One region of the Pararhizobium capsulatum DSM 1112 genome, then DNA from elsewhere that is predicted to be linked to it. Evidence: predicted binding sites of a transcription regulator. Region 1 holds the regulator's gene; each other region holds the start of a gene.
The links. The regulator LexA, encoded in region 1, represses DNA repair genes until DNA is damaged. The targets are predictions, from matches to a motif close to TGTTCNNNNTGTGTTCNG.
Positions count from the first base shown of each region.

Region 2: QO002_RS04360 (DNA recombination protein RmuC) is a predicted target of LexA. The motif match lies at 1,341-1,358, and genes of this name have one in related genera.
Region 3: QO002_RS09570 (ribonuclease T2 family protein) is a predicted target of LexA. The motif match lies at 3,826-3,843, and genes of this name have one in related genera.

Region 1 is NZ_JAUSVF010000001.1:2,636,444-2,642,979, forward strand. Features, by position in the region: gene QO002_RS12865 (M23 family metallopeptidase) at 1-354, shown strand, start outside; gene QO002_RS12870 (DEAD/DEAH box helicase) at 584-2,110, shown strand; gene QO002_RS12875 (hypothetical protein) at 2,241-2,375, opposite strand; gene QO002_RS12880 (hypothetical protein) at 2,584-2,802, shown strand; gene lexA (transcriptional repressor LexA) at 2,946-3,650, shown strand; tRNA gene QO002_RS12890 (tRNA-Cys) at 3,775-3,848, shown strand; gene QO002_RS12895 (hypothetical protein) at 4,178-4,438, shown strand; gene QO002_RS12900 (flavin reductase) at 4,612-5,139, opposite strand; gene QO002_RS12905 (ABC transporter substrate-binding protein) at 5,279-6,358, shown strand; gene QO002_RS12910 (P1 family peptidase) at 6,361-6,536, shown strand, end outside.
Region 2 is NZ_JAUSVF010000001.1:923,957-930,492, reverse strand. Features, by position in the region: gene fmt (methionyl-tRNA formyltransferase) at 1-630, opposite strand, end outside; gene def (peptide deformylase) at 724-1,248, opposite strand; gene QO002_RS04360 (DNA recombination protein RmuC) at 1,391-2,584, shown strand; gene QO002_RS04355 (ribokinase) at 2,668-3,567, shown strand; gene QO002_RS04350 (methyl-accepting chemotaxis protein) at 3,871-6,246, shown strand; gene QO002_RS04345 (nucleoside hydrolase) at 6,371-6,536, opposite strand, start outside.
Region 3 is NZ_JAUSVF010000001.1:1,988,978-1,995,513, forward strand. Features, by position in the region: gene QO002_RS09550 (IS110 family RNA-guided transposase) at 1-994, shown strand, start outside; partial or broken gene QO002_RS09555 (DUF1801 domain-containing protein) at 1,450-1,886, opposite strand; partial or broken gene QO002_RS09560 (DUF1801 domain-containing protein) at 1,935-2,377, opposite strand; gene QO002_RS09565 (glutathione S-transferase) at 2,426-3,016, opposite strand; gene QO002_RS09570 (ribonuclease T2 family protein) at 3,070-3,810, opposite strand; gene QO002_RS09575 (23S rRNA (adenine(2030)-N(6))-methyltransferase RlmJ) at 3,914-4,777, opposite strand; gene QO002_RS09580 (molybdopterin-containing oxidoreductase family protein) at 4,846-6,536, shown strand, end outside.

The DNA.
Region 1 (6,536 bases):
CCTTTTCTGGGCAGGCTGGCGCTCCATGCCGGCATTGATTTCCGGGCATCCCTCGGCACACGGATTGTGGCGACAGCGCCCGGTACCGTGATCACGGCAGGACATAGTGGCGGCTATGGAAACATGGTCGAGATTGACCACGGCAATGGCGTGACGACACGCTTTGCCCACTTGTCAAGTTCGCTGGTCAACGTTGGCGATCATGTCGAAGCCGGACAAGTCATTGCCAAAACCGGCAACACCGGGCGCTCCACCGGCCCTCATTTGCATTACGAGGTTCGTCTCAATGGCGAGGCCGTCGATCCCATGCGTTTTCTGACCGCCGGCATGAAGATCGAAAAGCTCGTAAACTGAGGCCGGCCTTAAAGCATATGCCTTTGAAACAGGCATAAAAAACCGATTATTACCGTCTTCTCTAAAAGGCATCCGGAATTTACTTCTTTTTATTGACTGATCAATCGATCAAACGCCCGGTTTTCTTGACTTTGTGCCGCTTTGAGCCTAAGAGCCCCCACAACGCGCCCCGTGGGTGAGCGCGATGTCACCAGTGTTCTCCCGAACCGGAACGGAAACAGATTTCCAATTGACCACGTTTTCTGATCTTGGCCTGAGCCAAAAAGTACTCTCCGCAGTAACTGATGCGGGCTACACCATTCCGACGCCAATCCAGGCAGGGGCCATTCCGCCAGCCCTCCAGCGTCGCGACATTCTCGGCATCGCTCAAACCGGCACAGGCAAGACCGCTTCCTTCGTGCTACCGATGCTGACGCTCCTGGAAAAGGGACGCGCACGGGCTCGCATGCCACGCACGCTGATTCTCGAGCCGACGCGCGAACTCGCTGCGCAGGTTGCCGAAAACTTCGAAAAATACGGCAAGAACCACAAGCTCAATATTGCGCTGCTCATCGGTGGCGTGTCCTTCGACGAGCAGGATCGCAAACTGGAGCGCGGCGCCGACGTGCTGATCTGCACCCCCGGCCGCCTGCTTGATCACTGCGAGCGCGGCAAACTCCTGATGACCGGCGTTGAAATCCTGGTCATCGACGAAGCCGACCGCATGCTGGATATGGGATTCATTCCCGATATCGAGCGCATCGCCAAGCTTATTCCGTTCACCCGCCAGACGCTGTTCTTCTCTGCCACCATGCCTCCGGAAATCCAGAAGCTGGCCGACCGGTTCCTGCAGAACCCGGAACGGGTCGAAGTGGCGCCGCCCTCCTCCACCGCCAAGACCGTGACGCAGCGTTTCGTTGCGGCCCATGCGAAGGACTACGAGAAGCGCGCCGTTCTGCGCGACCTCATCGGTGCACAGCAGGAGCTGAAGAACGCGATCATCTTCTGCAATCGCAAGGTTGATGTCGCCGATCTCTTCCGCTCTCTCGAACGTCACGGCTTTTCGGTCGGCGCGTTGCATGGCGACATGGATCAGCGCTCGCGCACCACGATGCTGGCAAACTTCAAGGATGGCGGCATCAAGCTGCTGGTCGCATCGGACGTTGCTGCTCGCGGCCTCGATATCCCCGATGTCAGCCACGTCTTCAATTTCGATGTGCCGATCCATGCGGAAGACTATGTGCACCGAATCGGTCGCACCGGTCGTGCCGGTCGCTCAGGCGCCGCCTTCACGCTGGTGACCAAGCGGGACACCAAGTTCACCGACGCCATCGAAAAGCTGATCGATCTGAAGATCGAATGGCTGAATGGCGACCTTTCGGCCCTTCCGGCGCCGATGGAAAGTTTCGACAACGGCAAGTCCGACCGCAGCAAATCGGATCGTGGTCGGGATCGTGATGGCAAGCGTGGCCGGCGGAACGACACCGATAGAGGCGCGTCCAGTCACAAATCGGACACCAAATCAGACGATATTGCGATCGCAAGCGAAGCAGTGACGACAACAAAGGCGGAACCCGTGAGAACAGAACGTAAGGCAGAAACCAAGCCGCAGAATAGCCAGCGCAATGGCAATCGGAATGCTTCTGCGCCGTATCCTGCCAATGATGACAACCGCGACCGTCGCAACCGCTACCGCCGCGACCATGACGATGGCCCGACGCCCGTTGGCTTTGGTGACGACATTCCGGCCTTCATGCTGATCGCGGGCAAGGCCTGATCCGTCAACGCTTGACGCTTTTTATTTGCAAGCCGCCTTCACTTTTCGTGCAGGCGGCTTGTTTCGTATCCGGCTACCGATCACCGGGTGACGGACGTCGCCGACCGAATGTATTTGGTCTTGAAGGGCGTTAACCGCCGACAATGACGAGCGCAGTGGTGAGCGGCGCAGACGCGGCGTGGGTCCACAGCTGGTAGCCAACCACGGTGCCCAGGATGGCTGACCAGATTGCAAAATCTCCGAAGCGAAAAAGGGGCTCTCTCATCGTCGTTCTCCCGAAGGGCTTTGTGACGTTCTTGATGGGAATATCGCCCCTATCGTTCACCGTTTAAAGATCGAAACCAGTGAACACTGCTTCCAGAATTGAACAATCAACTCGTTCGGGTAGAGTTGCAAAACGGTGACGCGTGTCGAAAATCGTGGTAGAATCCAATCATGAACCCGCGGCAATGCAGTTGTTACGGAGGATCGCTATGCATTACAGCCTTCAGTTCTTCACATGGACGCCAAAGCAGGGCGTTCATCAGGTCGGCTCTGCCGTGGAAGTGAACGCGATTAGCCCGAAGCTGGCAGCGACAACGCTTCTTGGCGTGCGCCTTGACGAAGCAGGTGCTGCTCGAAAGCTTGCTGTTCGCGTCTGGAGCGACAGCGACGACTGCAAGGCCGATTGCGCCTGCTACTATTATCATTGAGCGGCCAAACGGACAGCAGCGACAACGCCGCATTTTTTTCATGTGCCTTTCCGGAATTCACGTGGTTTTAAGCACTTGCGGAACACAAATGGAACATATAGTGTCTGTTCTTGATTTGTTTCGCAATTCCGGAGTGAAATGTCATGCTGACCCGCAAGCAACAGGAACTGCTGCTTTTCATTCATGAGCGCATGAAGGAATCCGGCGTGCCGCCGTCCTTCGACGAAATGAAGGATGCCCTGGATCTTGCGTCCAAATCGGGCATCCACCGTTTGATCACAGCCTTGGAAGAACGTGGGTTCATTCGCCGGCTTCCGAACAGGGCGCGTGCGCTCGAAGTGATCAAGCTGCCGGAGGCCTATTCGCCAAGTCTTCAGCCCAAGCGCGGCTTTTCTCCCAGCGTCATCCAGGGGAGCCGGGATGTAGCGCCGCCCCCCGCCAAAGCTCGCCCGCCGGAAACCAACTCCGTCAATGTGCCTGTGATGGGACGAATCGCGGCGGGTGTCCCGATCTCCGCTATCCAGAACAACACGCATGATATCTCCGTACCATTCGAAATGATCGGTGCCGGCGAGCATTACGCTCTGGAAGTGCGCGGCGATTCGATGATCGAAGCAGGTATCCTCGACGGCGATACCGTCATCATCCGCAACGCTAACACCGCCAGCCCCGGTGAGATCGTTGTGGCCCTCGTCGATGATGAAGAGGCGACGCTGAAGCGCTTTCGTCGCAAGGGTGCTTCTATCGCCCTGGAGGCCGCAAATCCGGCTTATGAAACGAGGATCTTCGGCCCGGACCGGGTGAAAATCCAGGGCAAGCTCGTCGGCCTCATTCGCAAGTATCATTGAGGCGCTCCGGCGTTCGCGCCTCAATCAAAGACGGGAAAAATCACAGCATTCGCGGATATTCCCCTTGCGATTTGTCTAGGATGATTCTAAACGCTCGCAACGGCCCGAGTGATCGGACCTGAGAGGCCTCGTGGCGGAGTGGTGACGCAGAGGACTGCAAATCCTTGTACCCCGGTTCAATTCCGGGCGAGGCCTCCAAATTTTTCCCGCCACGAAAACAAGTGCTTACGGCTGCATTTTTGCGGTTAAGTACTGGGTGGCTCAACATCAACATATTTTCGTTGCGAAAAACCTCTGCCGTCTGCGCTCCCAGTCGCGCTTGAGGCTTTGCATAGCCTGTAAATTTTGAAACTCGAGGATGCACCCTCCGCTTTTAACGTGCACTCCAAAACCAAGTCCGCACTCGTTCGAACTCTTTTCCTGCACGCCAGGCCCCTCCGCAACTTCTGTTGTTCATCGCCTGGGAGGAACCTTTGCCAGTCTGTCCCGTTGCCCTCTCAGTTCGACCGTGAGAAGGAGTTTGAGCGATGGCGACCCATTTGGATGAACGGGGCGACAGGGTTTCGAGCGTAGACGAAGATAGAACAGTCAAGGCGACCACAAACGAGGCGCGGCAGGGCGGACTGGGAAAACCTGTTTTTATCGTACTGATCTGCGGGTTGCTTTTGGCTATTGTCGCGTGGGCGGGTGCGGAACTGTTCGGTGAGAGCACCGATAATGACGCTTCAACCCGGACCCAGCAGACCACTCCGATGACACCCGCGGAAACTGGCGTCTCCAACAGCTAGGCCACGACTACCTCGCCGAGCAACGAAGCGCAGCAACCGGCACCTGTCGACAAGGATCCAACGCCGCAGACCGGCTCCGGTGATTAACGGCCCGTGAGGGCGTCAAACTAGACGGCGCGGCTTAGACCTATGGTATGCCCGTGTTTTAACGGGTGCTCAAATATCGCTGTCGCTTAAACCGAGCGGTAGCCTCTGTTGAGATAGACAAGTGCTTCCCTGGCCTCAGCAGTCTGCATCGCGACTACTTTGCCAAACAGCACCATATGCGTTGCGATGCGCTTGACGTCGATCACCTCGCAATCGAAGACAGCCATTGCACCGTTTAGCGAGGGCGCACCCGTCAAAAGCGTGCCCCAATCGCCGTGGTCGAACCGGTATTCAGGTTCGATGGGTTCGCGACCTGAAAATACGTTGGCCAACCCTATCTGATCGGCGCCCAGGACGTTGAGGGCAAAACAACCGCTAGTCAGAAAGATGTCATTTCGCACGTTGGCCTGGTTGAGGCACACAAGCAGGGTCGCAGGATCATCTGACACCGAGCAGGCGGCAGTAATCGTTACGCCGCGACGGGCCTCGCCCTCCGCTGTCGTCACGATATGGACATGGCCGGCAAGTTGGCTCATGGCGTCACGATAGGAAACGGGGTCGAGGGCAAGCGTCTGCAACACGAAACTCTCCGAACAATGTATGGCCTTACACATAGTCGTTGGCGGAAAATATGTAAGCGGCAAGTGCAGATCTGGACACAGCGCCGTGATCTTTTCCTTTGACCCCAAAGGCCACATCTTTAAAACAGCAGCTATCAACGGAACACGCCGAAAATTTGGGATGGAACTGCGAATGCGTCGACTGACAGCAAGTCTTGCCATGGCTGCGATTATAATTGCATCGCCGGCTGCAGCGGCCGGTCTCAAGATCGCGGTTGTCGCTCCGGCCGAAGGTCCCTTCGCGCTGCTCAGCAAGCAGATCACCGATGGTGCAAGCTTCAAAGCCAAGGATCGTGGCACCGAAATCATACCCATTGCCGAGACGTGCGAGGCTTCGGGCAGCGCGGACCTTGCCAAGGCAATTGTCGATAGCGGCGCCGAAGCTGCGATCGGTTTTCTCTGCACGGAAAGCCTCGAGGCCGCCATGCCCGTTCTCGCCCCTGCCAATATTCCAGCCATCACGCTCAGTGTCCGCTCCGATATCCTGATGGGCGACGCGATCAAGAACAATTGGCCCTTCTTCCGTCTTGTTCCGAATGCCGGCGCGGAATCGACAAAGATCACGGAAGCAATTCTTGCGCGCTGGAAGAACGAACCACTGGCGCTGATTGATGATGGCACGATCCATGGGCGTGAACTTGTTGAGAGCATCAAGGGCGCCCTCGCCGAGATCGGCCTGACGCCGCTCTTTGCCGATACCTACCGCCCTGCCCAGGAACAGCAGGTCGCCCTCGTGCGCAGGCTGGTCAAAAGCGGCGCTACCCATGTTTTCGTGGGCGGCGACCGGTCCGATATTGCGGTGATTGCACGGGATGCGAAGGCGGAAAATGGAGGTCTCATCTTCATGGGTGGAGAAGCGCTGAATGCCGCGGACGATCCGGTGCCACTGGAAGATGGTGTGCTGGCGATTGCCCTGCCCGACTATGCACGCCAGCCGGCAGCCGCAGATGCAACGGCTGCATTCAATCAGGCCGGCATCGTGCCGGAAGGTTATGTCCTGCCAGGCTTCTCAGCCGTTACCCTGCTTGAAGCGGCGAAGGACAAGGCTGCCGCCGAAGACATCCCGCTGCGCGCCGCCGTGGCGCGCGGATCATTCGAAACAGCTATTGGCACTGTTAGCTTTGGCGCTGACCACGAATTGAAGCCGACACCCTATCGGCTGCTGGAATGGCGCGACGACCGTTTCGTCGAGCCAGCCCAACAGGTGAACTGACGATGCGGCCAGGCCCGCGCAACTCCATCACCGATGTCGCCGGGATCAAGGTTGGCAATGCCGAGGACGTCAGCCTGAAATCCGGCGTTTCTGTCGTCGTCTGTGATGAGCCGGCGATTGCGGCCTGCCAGGTGCTCGGCGGCGCCCCCGGTACCCGCGAAACGGATTTGCTTGAGCC
Region 2 (6,536 bases), 1.7 Mb from region 1:
CGCCTTCGATATCTTGGCCGCATACAGCGCACCTTCGTCCGGCTGCGGCGTCAGCGGCAGATCGCCGGCTTCCAGCTTGTCCATCGCGTCACGCATCAGGCTCGCCCCGGCCAGCATCAGCTTGTCGTGAAGTTCACCGGCCGTCATCTCCGGCCCGATAGCCACTGCCTTGGTCATCGCGACCGGTCCGGTATCGAGGCCGACATCTATCTTCATGACCATCATGCCGGTCTCATGATCGCCCGCCATGATCGCCCGCTGGATCGGCGCTGCACCGCGCCAGCGCGGCAAAAGCGAGGCGTGGCCGTTGTAGCAACCGAGCCGTGTTCCGTTCAGGATCGCTTCGGGCAGCAGAAGACCATAGGCGACGACGACGGCAACATCGGCGTCAAGAGCGCGAAACTCCTCGCGATCAGCTTCATTCTTGAAATTGAGTGGCGTTCGCACCGGAATGCCGAGCAGTTCAGCGGCCTGATGCACCGGTGACTTCTGAAGATCGAGACCACGACGGCCACCCGGCCGCGGCGGCTGGGTGTAGACCGAAACAATCCTGTGGCCGGCTTGGGCCAGCACCGAAAGCGTCGGCACTGAAAATTCAGGTGTTCCCATGAAGACGATACGAAGCGACACGGCATAGTTCCTTGTGAAGGAAGAAACCCGTCAAGGGTCTTGAACCGCCGCCTCGGCGGCGCAGGATTGGCCCGCCGATAGTGTCCGGCGCGCTCAGATCGCCTTGGCGCCGCGGACCTTGGCTGCCTTGGTGAACTTGCGGATCACCATCTCACGTTTCAGCTTGGAGATATAATCGATGAACAGCAGGCCGTTCAGATGATCGATCTCATGCTGCAGGCAGGTGGCAAGCAGGCCGTCGGCTTCGACGGTGTGGGCCTTTCCATCGCGATCGAGAAAATTGACCGTGATTTCCGCCGGGCGCTCGACTTCCGCGTAGTAGTCCGGGATCGACAGGCAGCCCTCTTCGTAGACCGAGCGCTCCTCGGCTGAGCGGACAATCTCGGGATTGATGAACACCAATGGCTGCTTCTCTTCACCATCCTTGGAAACATCGATCACCAGTATGCGTCTGGGAACGCCGATCTGAATGGCGGCAAGGCCGATGCCCGGCGCATCATACATCGTGTCCAGCATGTCATCTGCCAGGCGGCGAATGTCATCATTGACGGTTTCGACGGGCTTGGAAAGCTCGCGAAGAACCGGATCGGGAAGAATAATGAGCGGCTTAATGGTCATTGGCTCCCATAACCGATCTTGAAGACGGATGGAATTCTCCCTGCGAAGAATTTTTGGCCATCAACGCACTGCGAATGCTGGACTGGCGGCAATGTTCTTGTTTTGATCTGGAAACAATCGAAAAACCTGCTAGTTTTGCGCCATGAATTCGATCTTCAGCACCGACAATCCAGTTTTCATCCTCGGCACCTATCCGATCGGGCCTGATCTCCTGCTTGCCGCGGGGGCGATCCTGCTGGCAGGGCTCGTCCTCAGCATCGTTTTCAGCGCGCGCCGCGAACGGCGGCGGGCGCGCGAAGCGGACGAGCGAATGGCGACACTCGTCGCGGCACAAACGGAAATGCAAGGCCGGATCGCGGCGATGACCGAGGTTTTCGGCACCCGGCAATCCGAACTCAACCAATCGATCAACCAGCGCATCGATGGCATGACCCATCGTCTCGGCGTGTCGATCACCGAGCAGACGAAGGCGACCCACGAAAATCTGCGCCGGCTGCAGGAGCGACTGGCCGTGATCGACACGGCGCAGAACAATATCCAGTCGCTGGCCAAGGACATGGCCGGGCTGCAGCATATCCTCTCCAACAAGCAGACGCGCGGCGCCTTTGGCCAGTCTCGCATGGAGACCATCATCGCCGACGGCCTGCCAATGGGCGCCTATACCTTCCAGCCGACGCTTTCGAACAGTTCGCGACCGGATTGCACCATCCGCATGCCGAACGGTCAGCCCGTGCTTGTGGTCGATGCCAAGTTTCCGCTGGAAAGCTGGAATGCCATCCGCAACGCCGGGAGCGACACTGAGGCGGCGCGGCAGGCCGGCCTGCAGTTTCGCCGAGACATGGAGGTGCATGTCCGCGATATCGCCGGCAAGTATCTGATCGCAGGAGAAACGCAGGAAACGGCCTTTCTCTTCGTGCCTTCCGAATCGATCTTTGCCGAAATCCACGAGCATTTCGAGGCCATCGTGCAGAAGGCGCACCGCGCCCGCATCGTCATCGTTTCGCCCTCGCTTCTGCTGCTGTCGATCCAGGTGATCCAGTCGATCCTGCGCGATGCCCGGATGCGTGAGCAGGCCCATCTGATCCAGGGTGAAGTCATCAGGCTGATGGAGGATCTCGGTCGCCTGGACGAACGCATTCGCAAGTTGCATGGTCACTTCACCTCGGCGCAGAAGGACGTGGACGACATTCTTGTCTCCTCCGACAAGTTGAAGCGCCGCGGCGCCCGTATCGAAGCCCTGGAACTCGACAGCAAACCTGCGTCCTCCGCCCCCGAGTCGCGAACGGCGGAAAATCGTTTCGGCCAGTTGAAGCTGAAGGTGGTTGACGAGGACTGATGCTCTCGGGCAGTGTCCGGCCAAAATCACTGAGCGAAAACGGTGCCTGATGGTGCCGTATCAACACGGCCGGGGAGGCTTTCATGATCACTGTGTTCGGTTCCATCAACATGGACCTGATTGCCACCACCCCGCGCCTGCCGAAACCCGGCGAGACCGTGGCCGGCACCAGCTTTTCTACTGCGGCCGGTGGCAAGGGTGCCAATCAGGCTCTCGCTGCCACGCGTGCCGGCGCCAAGGTGCGCATGGCCGGCGCCGTCGGCTCAGACGCTTTCGCGGCAGATGCGCTGGTGCTGATGAAGGAAGCCGGAACCGACCTTTCGGCGACCAGGACCGTGGATGAGGCCACCGGCACCGCCCATATTCTCGTCGGCGGAGATGGTGAAAACGTCATCGTCGTCGTGGCCGGCGCCAACGGCAAGGTCAGCGACGAAGATGGCCGTGCCGCCGTCGCAGCGATGTCCGCCAACGACACGCTGGTCCTGCAGCTCGAAGTCCCCCCATCCGCGATCGAGACGGCACTCATCGCTGCCCGTCAAGCCGGTATCCGGTCCCTGATCAACATCGCGCCTCTGACGGCTGATGCGGCGCGTCTCGGACGAATGGCCGATATCGTTATTGCCAACGAAACCGAATTCGAACTGCTTGCGGAAAAGAGCGGCCTGTCTGCTGACGAACGCATTGAGGAAATGCGAAGGCTGCAGGGTGAAACCGGGCAGACCATTATCGTCACGCTCGGTGCCGAGGGTGTCGTCGCCCTCAGGGATGGCACGCTTTACCGTGCCGATGGCCTGAAAATCGAACCGGTGGATACCGTGGGTGCAGGCGACACCTTCTGCGGTTATCTGGCAGCCGGTCTTGATGCCGGTCTGGCGTTCGAGACGGCCCTGCGCCGCGCAGCTGTTGCCGGGTCTCTTGCCTGTCTGAAGCCCGGCGCCCAACCGGCGATCCCCCTTGCCAAGGACGTGGATGCCCGCGTCTGAGACGGTAAACAACCGCAAATAGCGATGCGCTTGCCTCGTTGTCCGCCATCGGGACAAAGAGTGTCGCAAAGCGGCAGAAAGGCCAAAACGCCTTTTAAACCAAACTTTTCGGTTTTTACGTTGTTCTAATTTTAATAAACTTCCAGCTATTCAGGATCTGTGCAGCGAGCCTTGCCGCCAGCTTCGGCTCGATCCTGCGATGTCGTCTGACATCTGGCGCTCCATGAGGGAGCATTTCCCAACATCTGTCTGCATCCCGTTGCGGCCTCCCGACCGCCAATCTGCCATCCCGAGGGGATCTTCATGCTCAAGTTTCAAGCCAAATCTCTGGCGACAAAGCTCATCGCGGTAACGGGTGGAACAATCGCCCTCGTCCTGCTTGCATCCAACTACGTTCTCATTTCCCAGACGCAGGACCGCGTGCAGACGCTGGTTCGCCAACAGGCTGAGGCCGAAGCCAAGGCAATCGCCTCGGGTGTCGCAAGCGACATCGGCGAACTTGCCGGTGCCGCCCGCTCGATGGCTGGTTCGGTCGGGCTTGGCCATGAAGGGGGCTTCCTTGATCGCAAGTCGATCATCAGCATCTTGAAGTCCAACGTTGAAAACAACGCCTTTGCCTTCGGCAGTTGGTTCGCGGAAGCGCCGGACGCTGCCTTTGACGGCAAGGCTGCCGACTACGTAGAAAAGAAAGACCTTGGCGGCAGCAAGACCGGTGCCTTCAACCCCTACTGGACCAAGAACAAGACCGGCGGCATCAGCTTCTCCGCCTTTGAATCCGATTATGAGGGCCAGTGGTATTCACTGGCTGCCAAGAGCGGCAAGGGCGCGATGTCTGCGCCTTACTCGGAGACGACGACCGGTGAGGCAGTCTCGATGGCTTCCATTGCCTATCCGGTCAAATCGGGCGGCAAGATGATCGGCGTCAGCGGCGTCGACGTGTCTCTGAATTCGCTTGCCGAAAAGCTGAGCAAGCTGCATCCCTTCGGCACAGGCCGCGTTACTCTGCTTGCCCAGAACGGCAACTGGCTGGTCGCTCCGATCCCGGAACTGCTGATGAAGCCGTATGAGGATGGCGGCGTCGATCTCGTCAAAGAGGCGCTCGCTTCCGGCAAAACCGGTCTTGTCCAGGGTCTTCAGTTCAGTGAAGCTGAACCGTTCGACCGCATCATCTATCCCTTCGCCCTGCCCGATATCAACACGAGCTGGGTCGTTCTGGTGGATGTGCCGCGCAGCGCCATTGCCGCCCCGGTCAATGACCAGACCTACATGATGATCATTGGCGGTCTCGTTGTTCTTGCAGCTGTTATGCTCGGCCTTTATTTCGCCGTTCGCCGCTTCGTCCAGAAGCCCCTTACCGGCCTTGTGACTGACGTCGAAGCCCTCGGCCGCGGCGTCTACACCAACCCGATCGCCGGCCAGGACCGCACCGACGAAACCGGCGCTGTCGCCAAGGCCCTGGAAGGTTTCCGCCACCAGCTCGCCCATACCAAGCGCCTGGAAGCCGAAGCTCAGCACGAACGTCGTCAGTCGGAAGAACAGCGCAACATGACGGAAGCCGAGCGTGCTCAGTCGAACGCCCTCCAGCGCGATATCGTCGCCCGTCTCGGCAGGAGTCTGTCGCATCTGTCGGCCGGTGATCTCGCCTACCGCATTGCCGACGATTTCCCGGGCGAATACGCGCAGCTGAAAATCGACTTCAATGCCGCGATGCAGAGCCTTGAAGAGACCATCCAGACCGTCAACGCGTCCGTCCACAACATCGGCAACGGTACCGGCGAAATCTCGTCGGCTGCCAACGACCTGTCGCACCGCACGGAGCAACAGGCCGCAAGCCTCGAGGAAACCGCAGCCGCCCTCGACCAGCTGACCTCGCAGGTCAATGCCAGCGCCGACAATGCCAAGGTTGCCGCCAAATCGGTGGAATCGGCCAGCGGCGATGCTGAAAAGTCCGGCGAAGTCGTCCAGAAGGCGATTTCGGCCATGAAGGGCATCGAGCAGTCGTCCGGCGAAGTCAGCCGCATCATCGGCGTCATCGACGAAATCGCCTTCCAGACCAACCTGCTGGCGCTCAACGCCGGTGTCGAGGCAGCCCGCGCCGGTGATGCCGGCAAGGGGTTCGCGGTCGTCGCCCAGGAAGTGCGTGAGCTCGCCCAGCGCTCCGCCAATGCCGCCAAGGAAATCAAGGCGCTGATCAACACCTCGGCCGAACAGGTCCGCGAGGGCGTGGATCTCGTCGGCCAGACCGGCAGTGCGCTGCAGAAGATCGCCGATCAGGTTGTCCAGATCAACGGCCTCATCCGCCAGATCTCCGGCTCTGCTTCCGAACAGGCCGTCGGCCTCAAGGAGATCAACACCGCCGTCAACCAGATGGATCAGGTGACCCAGCAGAACGCAGCCATGGTCGAAGAAACCACAGCCGCCAGCATGGCACTGAACGAAGAAGCCCGCACGCTGAGCTCGCTCGTCTCGCGCTTCCAGGTCGCCCGCCAGGGTCAGTCGTCAGCCGCCATGCTGCGGGGTACAGCCGAGCGCATGCGCACACCGGCCGCACCGGCGAAGGCCCCGGCAAGCTACGCCGCGGCAAAGCCTGCCCCTGCCCGCTATACGACCCCGACGAAGTCAATGCCGCAGACCTCCGGTGCAAACGCACTCGCTGCCGACAGCTGGGAAGAGTTCTGATCGCCTGCCGCAACGCTCTCCTCCGTTATCCGCGGCACCAGGCCGGGAATGACGCGGAGAGCGTGGAATTTAAGTGGTTTCAACATGAAAACGGCGCCCTCGGGCGCCGTTTTCATGTGTAGCGTTAGAGCCGTGCGAGCCGCTCGGTCAGGAGATCGAAGAAGCCCTGGTCGTCCACTTCACGCATGACCCTGGCATTGTGCTTGCGGCCGGTCACCTGCCACCAGTCGACCACGGTCATGCCGACCGTCAATTCGGACGTCGTTTCGATTTCGACGTTGCAGTCGCGT
Region 3 (6,536 bases), 650 kb from region 1:
AGAGACAGCAATCTGCGTCGTCGATCAGACGGGCAAAATAGTCCGCGAGATGGTTGCGGTGTCAGAGCCGGAGGCGCTGGCAGCCGCCCTCGCCGGCACGGGACTGAGTTTTGAGCGGATAGGAATGGAAGCGTGCGGCACGACGGCCTGGCTGCACGACGGCATGCAGGAGCGAGGCGTAGCCTCGATCTGCATTGACGCGCGCCGCGCCAATGCAGCGATGAAGACGATGCCGAACAAGACGGACCGAAACGACGCAAGGTCCATCGCCCAGATCATGCGGACCGGCTGGTTCACGCAGGTGCATGTGAAGAGCAGGCGTTCGCGCCAGTGGCGGGCAACGCTGACCGCCCGAAGGACGGTCGCGCAGAACCTGCGAGACATCCAGAACGCGATCCGCGCGTTGCTCCGCGAGGAGGGGATAAAGCTGGGACGGCCGTCCAGCGCCAGTTTCATCGCCAGGGCGCGGGAAGCAGCAGGAGGGGAAGAGGCGCTTATGGCAGCGGTGGAACCGCTGCTGGCCGTTCTCACGGCCATGGAGCAGCAACTGAACCGTCTGACGAAAATCGTCATGAACCTCTGCCGAAGTGACGATACTTGCCGACGGCTGATGACCGTCCCGGGTGTTGGGCCGATCACGGCCGTGAGTTATGTCGCGACGATCGACGATCCGTCGCGGTTCCGGCGGTCGCGCGACGTCGGAGCGCATCTCGGACTAACGCCGCGACGATATCAGTCTGGCGAGACCGACACGCAGGGGCATATCAGTCGCTGCGGTGACGAAGCGATGCGGGCGCTGCTCTACGAGGCAGCGAACGCGCTGCTCTGCGTTTCGAGGAAATGGTCCAGCCTCAAGGTCTGGGGAATGGCGGTGGCGAAGCGGCGCGGTTTGAACCGCGCCCGCGTTGCAGTCGCGAGAAAGCTGGCGACGATCCTCCACCACATGTGGAGTGACGAGACGGACTTCCGGTACGGCAAGGAGATTGCGGCGTAACCGCCGCTCGAGGTTTGGAGCTTCGCCTGACCGGGCGATGACTGAACCGCCCCGAGGGGACGGTGAATGGAGTTACAGCGAAACATGCATTGTCTCGCCTTACGGCGAAGACGTCCGATAGATTGCTGAACTTCCTTCCCCATACCCCATCATGCGGCGGGCCTCGCCCCGACCGCGAAGAGAAGCGAGTGACCCGCGGGACGGGACGGTAAAAAGCAGCGAAGGAATGCCGAATGGAGTCTTGACCCAACGACCCCAATTAGAGAAGCATGTTATGAAGGAAAGGCCGGAGCGATCCGGCCTTTTCTCGTTTCTATGGCATTACTGCATAATTCCTTAGATCGGAATCGGTTTAAGGATAAAATTATGCAGCAGGTATAAGCTTACAGCGAACCTTAGCGCGTCATATATGACGCACGGCGCTGTAAGCTGACCAACTGCCTTCAGGGCGGGGCTCAGTCAGCCTTCGGTTTTTTCGCCGCGCTGCGCTTGGCCGGTTTCGACGTGTTCAGCGCGATGGCTGCACGGACAAGGGCCTTCAGCGCTTCTGCGTCAATGGCTTCTCCCTCACGCACATCGATGGCGCGACGCACGTTGCCCTCGAGGCTGGAATTGAACAGGCCTGACGGGTCCTCCAGCGCCGCGCCCTTGGCGAAGGTCATTTTGACCACGCTCTTGTAGGTCTCCCCGGTACAGATGATCCCGTCATGCGACCAGACGGGTACGCCACGCCATTTCACTTCTTCCACCACATTCGGGTCAGCTCGCGGATGATGCTGCGGATTCTGGCCAGCGTATCGCCGCGCCAACCGCCCAGTTCGGCAATCTTCTGGTCAATCAACTCCGAAGCGGAGCCTTCCTGCGCTGTCCTGTCCCCCTCCTTCGCCACCATTCCTCCGGCCTCCTCTTGGCTCCGCTGCGTGTTTTGGTCGTGCTTCGGCTACATCCGCTCGCCGGACAATCGGCTTGCCTGTTTCACCCGGGATGTGGTCAACGCTTCGTCCAGAGTGTCGGCTTCACGGATATGGACGTAGCCCGTTTCCTGGTTTTTGGAATCGACAGGCGGAACGGGATCGAGCGACGTGCCGCGAAAGAAGGCCACCTTGATATATGTGTTGAAGCAATGAAGGCTGAGGAACCAGCCGTCGTCCTTGATGCCATAGAGCGGCGAGTTCCACTTCACCGCCTTGTGCACCCCCGGTACTGCGTTGCCAATCAAGGCGTCAAGCCGCCGTCAACATCGCTCTTCCAGCCCGGCATGGCGGCGATATAGGCCTGCACCGGCCCGTCGCCTTCGCCCTTGGCGATCTGGGGATTGCCACCGGACAGCAGAACGGGTCCGCCTGTCCCACTTGATGCCTTGCCGGTCGATTTCCGCGCCATTCGGCTCCCTCCACCTCTGAAAAAACGTCTGGCACACTCCGCTTTGCTTCAGGCCTTGAACTTGCCGTAGTCCGGAAACTGCTTTTCGAATTTCTTCGGCCAGTTCTTCAATCTGGGGCGGCCGCGCTGCCATTCGCCGGTAAAACGCAGTTCTATATAGCGCAGCATCGCGGCAAGCGCGAAGTGACCGCCATGCAGCTTCGCCGCCGTCTTCGGCAGGTTGTCTTCGAGATAGTCGAGGCCGCGGACGACCTTTTCCCACTGCTTGTCGATCCAGGGCTGGTGGATCTTTTCCGGCGGATGGATGCGCTTTTCGTAGACGATGGCAAGCAGACTGTCGCAGATACCGTCGCACAGCGCTTCGAGGATTTCGACGTCGGTACGCTTTTCGGCGTTGCGGGGATAGAGCTTGCCCTTCGTCTCCCGGTCGATGAAGTGCATGATCGCCCGGCTGTCATAGATCGCCTTGTCATCGTCGGTGATCAGCGTCGGAATTTTGCCGAGCGGATTGTTGGCGATCAACTCCGGCGGGCTGGCGTTGGTGTCCGTCAACACGCTTTCGGCGGCAATACCGGCATAATGGGCGGCCATGCGCACCTTGTTCGAATAGGGAGAGGCCGGCGAATAGAGAATTTTCATCGCGATGACTTTCTTTTGCGATCGATGGAGGACTTGTCCTAAAGGGCGGGGTCCTAAAGGGCAGGCAGTGTCAGCGATCGCGCGCGGCAGCCGCCGCGATCGATCTCAGGGCATGAACGAAAACCGAGATTGTGGTCCAGGCAGATGCGGATTTCCTCCAGCTGCCCGGACTGGCAGGTCACGGCAACGCCACCAGCAGTCATTCCGGGATTGGCAGAAACCAAGCTCGCCTCGATCTCCGTCGGGCTGGACCGGCTGGCGGTTGCGCCGCTCTTCAGCGCCGGCGGCAATTTCAACTTGTTCCAGGCCGCGCGCATGACGGCGAAATAGTCCCTTTGGCTTAAGCCTGAGCAGGTGCCGTGCTTGCGCCATTCGTGGCCGATCAAACCCATGGACGGTATAATATCGAGAAACTGTCGCCCCAGCGTCTCCGGTACCCGGTCAGAATCGCGGCTGCGGCAGAATTCATAACCGCTGTCGTTCTGCGGCCAGAGCCCGTGCACGATCAGCCCATGACTGCGCGCCGTGTCACACTGCCTGGTCTTGCCCTGCGGGTCGTTTTCACCGCACCAGCTCGGCGACCACGACAGGGAGAGCACGTAGAAATCGAAACCGGTTCCGACTGGCACGGCGGCGGTTGTTTTTTCGGGCTTCTTTGCTGTGCTGGTAGAGGCGATTGGCGTCGGTACCTTGGCCGTCTGGCCATTCTTGGCACCGTCTTCCCCGCTCTCGCCGCATCCGGTAAGCGCAAGCGCCATCACGGCTGCCGCGAGGGTTTTGGCGGGTGATCTCATTGAGGGCACTCCGGAAGTTCGGCACTCGTTCCACTGCCCACCCGCAAGGCCTGATCCTCCAGGCTCCACCAGGGAGAAAAGGAAGCGCGCCGCGCCGCCACCCTCACTCCTCCTCGATCATCTCGCCGCGCAGCCAGAAGCTGCGGGCCGAACCATGCTTGTCCTGTGCCAGTCGCCCCTTCAGGAACGGCAGCAGCACATCGAGCTCGCCCTTCAGCGTAAACGGCGGATTGACGACGATCAGCCCCGAGCCGGAAAGCCCCGTCGTGTCGCGCTCGCTGCGCACCGAAAGCTCGGCACACAGCATCTTAGGAATATTCAGCGCCTGCAAACTCTCATGAAAGGCGCGGATCGGCGCGCCTTGTTTCAGCGGATACCAGAGGCAGAACACGCCGCCCGAAAAACGCTTGTAGGCCTTGGCCAACCCATCCGCCAGTCGATCATATTCGCCGGCTATCTCGAAGGGCGGATCGACTAGCACCAGCCCGCGCTTTTCCTTCGGCGGCACATGCGCGCCAAGCGCCAGCCAGCCGTCGAGCTCGGTGATCCGGCTCTGGAAATCGCCATCGAACAGCCGGTGCAGGGTCTCATAATCGTCGGGATGCAGCTCCATCGCCGAAAGCCGGTCCTGCGGTCGCATCAGCATCCGCGTCAGCTTTGGCGAACCGGGATAAAGCTTGACGCTGCCATCGGGATTGAGGTCGCGCACCGCCTCGAGATAAGGCGCCAGAATATCCGCGACATCGCGCGGCAGGGGCTTTTCGAGCAGTCGCCCGATGCCATCCACCCATTCGCCGGTCTTCTGCGCCTCTTCGCTGGACAGGTCATAAAGGCCGATGCCCGCATGCGTATCCAGCACGCGGAACGCCTTGTCCTTCTGCTTCAGATAGGTGACGAGACGCGCAAGCACGGCGTGCTTCAGCACGTCGGCAAAGTTTCCTGCGTGGTAGATGTGCCGGTAGTTCATTTGCTCAGCTGATCGCTCTCATGAATTGTTGGCATGGATGCGGATTGGCCCTTTGAGAGCCCTTTTTCGTGTCCTATAGAAAAGCGATGAACCTTGCGACCCCCATCAAAGCAGAAAAGTCCATCGGCCACACGGTCTGTCCCCATGACTGTCCGTCGGCCTGCGCGCTCGAAGTCGATCTGACGACTGAGGGCCGCATCGGCCGCGTGCGCGGTGCAGCCAGCAATACCTATACCGCGGGCGTCATCTGCGCCAAGGTGGCCCGCTATTCCGAGCGCCTCTATCACCCCGGTCGTCTGATGGTGCCGCAGCGCCGTCTCGGTGCCAAGGGCGAAGGTCGGTGGCAGGAGGTCTCCTGGGAAGCCGCTCTCGACGAGATCGCCAATGCCTTCGTCAAGGCCGAGCAGATCCACGGCTCGGAAGCAGTCTGGCCCTATTTCTATGCCGGCACGATGGGGCAGGTCCAGCGCGACTCAATCGAGCGCCTGCGCCACGCCAAGCGCTACTCCGGCTTTTTCGGCTCGATCTGCACCAACATGGCCTGGACCGGCCTTGCCATGGCGACAGGCTCGCTGCGTGGTCCCGATCCGCGCGAGATGGCGAAATCGGATTGCGTCGTCATCTGGGGCACCAATGCCGTCGCGACCCAGGTCAATGTCATGACCCATGCGGTCAAGGCCCGCAAGGAACGCGGCGCCAGGATCGTCGTCATCGATATCTACGACAATCCGACGGTCAAGCAGGCCGACATGGGCCTCGTCCTGAAGCCCGGCACCGATGCCGCGCTCGCCTGCGCCGTCATGCACGTCGCCTTCCGCGACGGTTATGCCGACCGCGCCTATCTCGCCCGCTACGCCGACGACCCCGCCGGCCTCGAAGCCCACCTCGCGACCCGCACCCCCGAATGGGCCTCGGCGATCACCGGCCTTTCCGTCGAGGAAATCGAGGCCTTCGCCAAACTCGTCGGCACCACGCCAAAAACCTATTTCCGCCTCGGCTACGGCTTCACCCGCCAGCGCAACGGCGCGGTCGCCATCCATGCGGCAGCCTCGGTGCCGACCGTGCTCGGCTCCTGGCAATATGAGGGTGGCGGCGCCTTCCACACCAATAACGACGTCTTCCGCTTCGACAAGCGCGAACTGATGGGCACCGCCATGGTCGACCCGGATATCCGCATGCTCGACCAGTCGCAGATCGGCCGGGTGCTGACCGGCTATGCCGAGGCGCTGCGCCATCGCGGCCCCGTGACCGCTCTGCTGATCCAGAACACCAACCCCGTCAACGTCGCGCCCGAACAGCGCCTCGTGACCAAGGGTTTCCTGCGCGACGATCTCTTCGTCGCCGTGCATGAGCAGTTCATGACCGACACGGCCAAGGTCGCCGATATCGTCCTGCCGGCCACCATGTTCCTTGAACATGACGATCTCTATCGCGGCGGCGGCCACCAGCACATCCTGCTCGGTCCCAAGGTCGTCGAGCCGCCCTCGACGGTGCGCGCCAACCTTTTCGTCATCGAGGAACTGGCCAAACGCCTCGGTGTCGCCGATCGCCCCGGCTTCGGACTGACCGAGCGCCAGCACATCGACCATACCCTCGTCAATTACGGCATCGGTTTCGATGAGTTGAAGCGGGAAAAATGGCTGGATATCCAGCCGGATTTCGACACCGCCCATTTCATCAATGGCTTTGGCCACCCGGACGGAAAATTCCGCTTCAAGGCCGACTGGACCGGCACTCCAGCCCCGAACCGCCCGCCCAA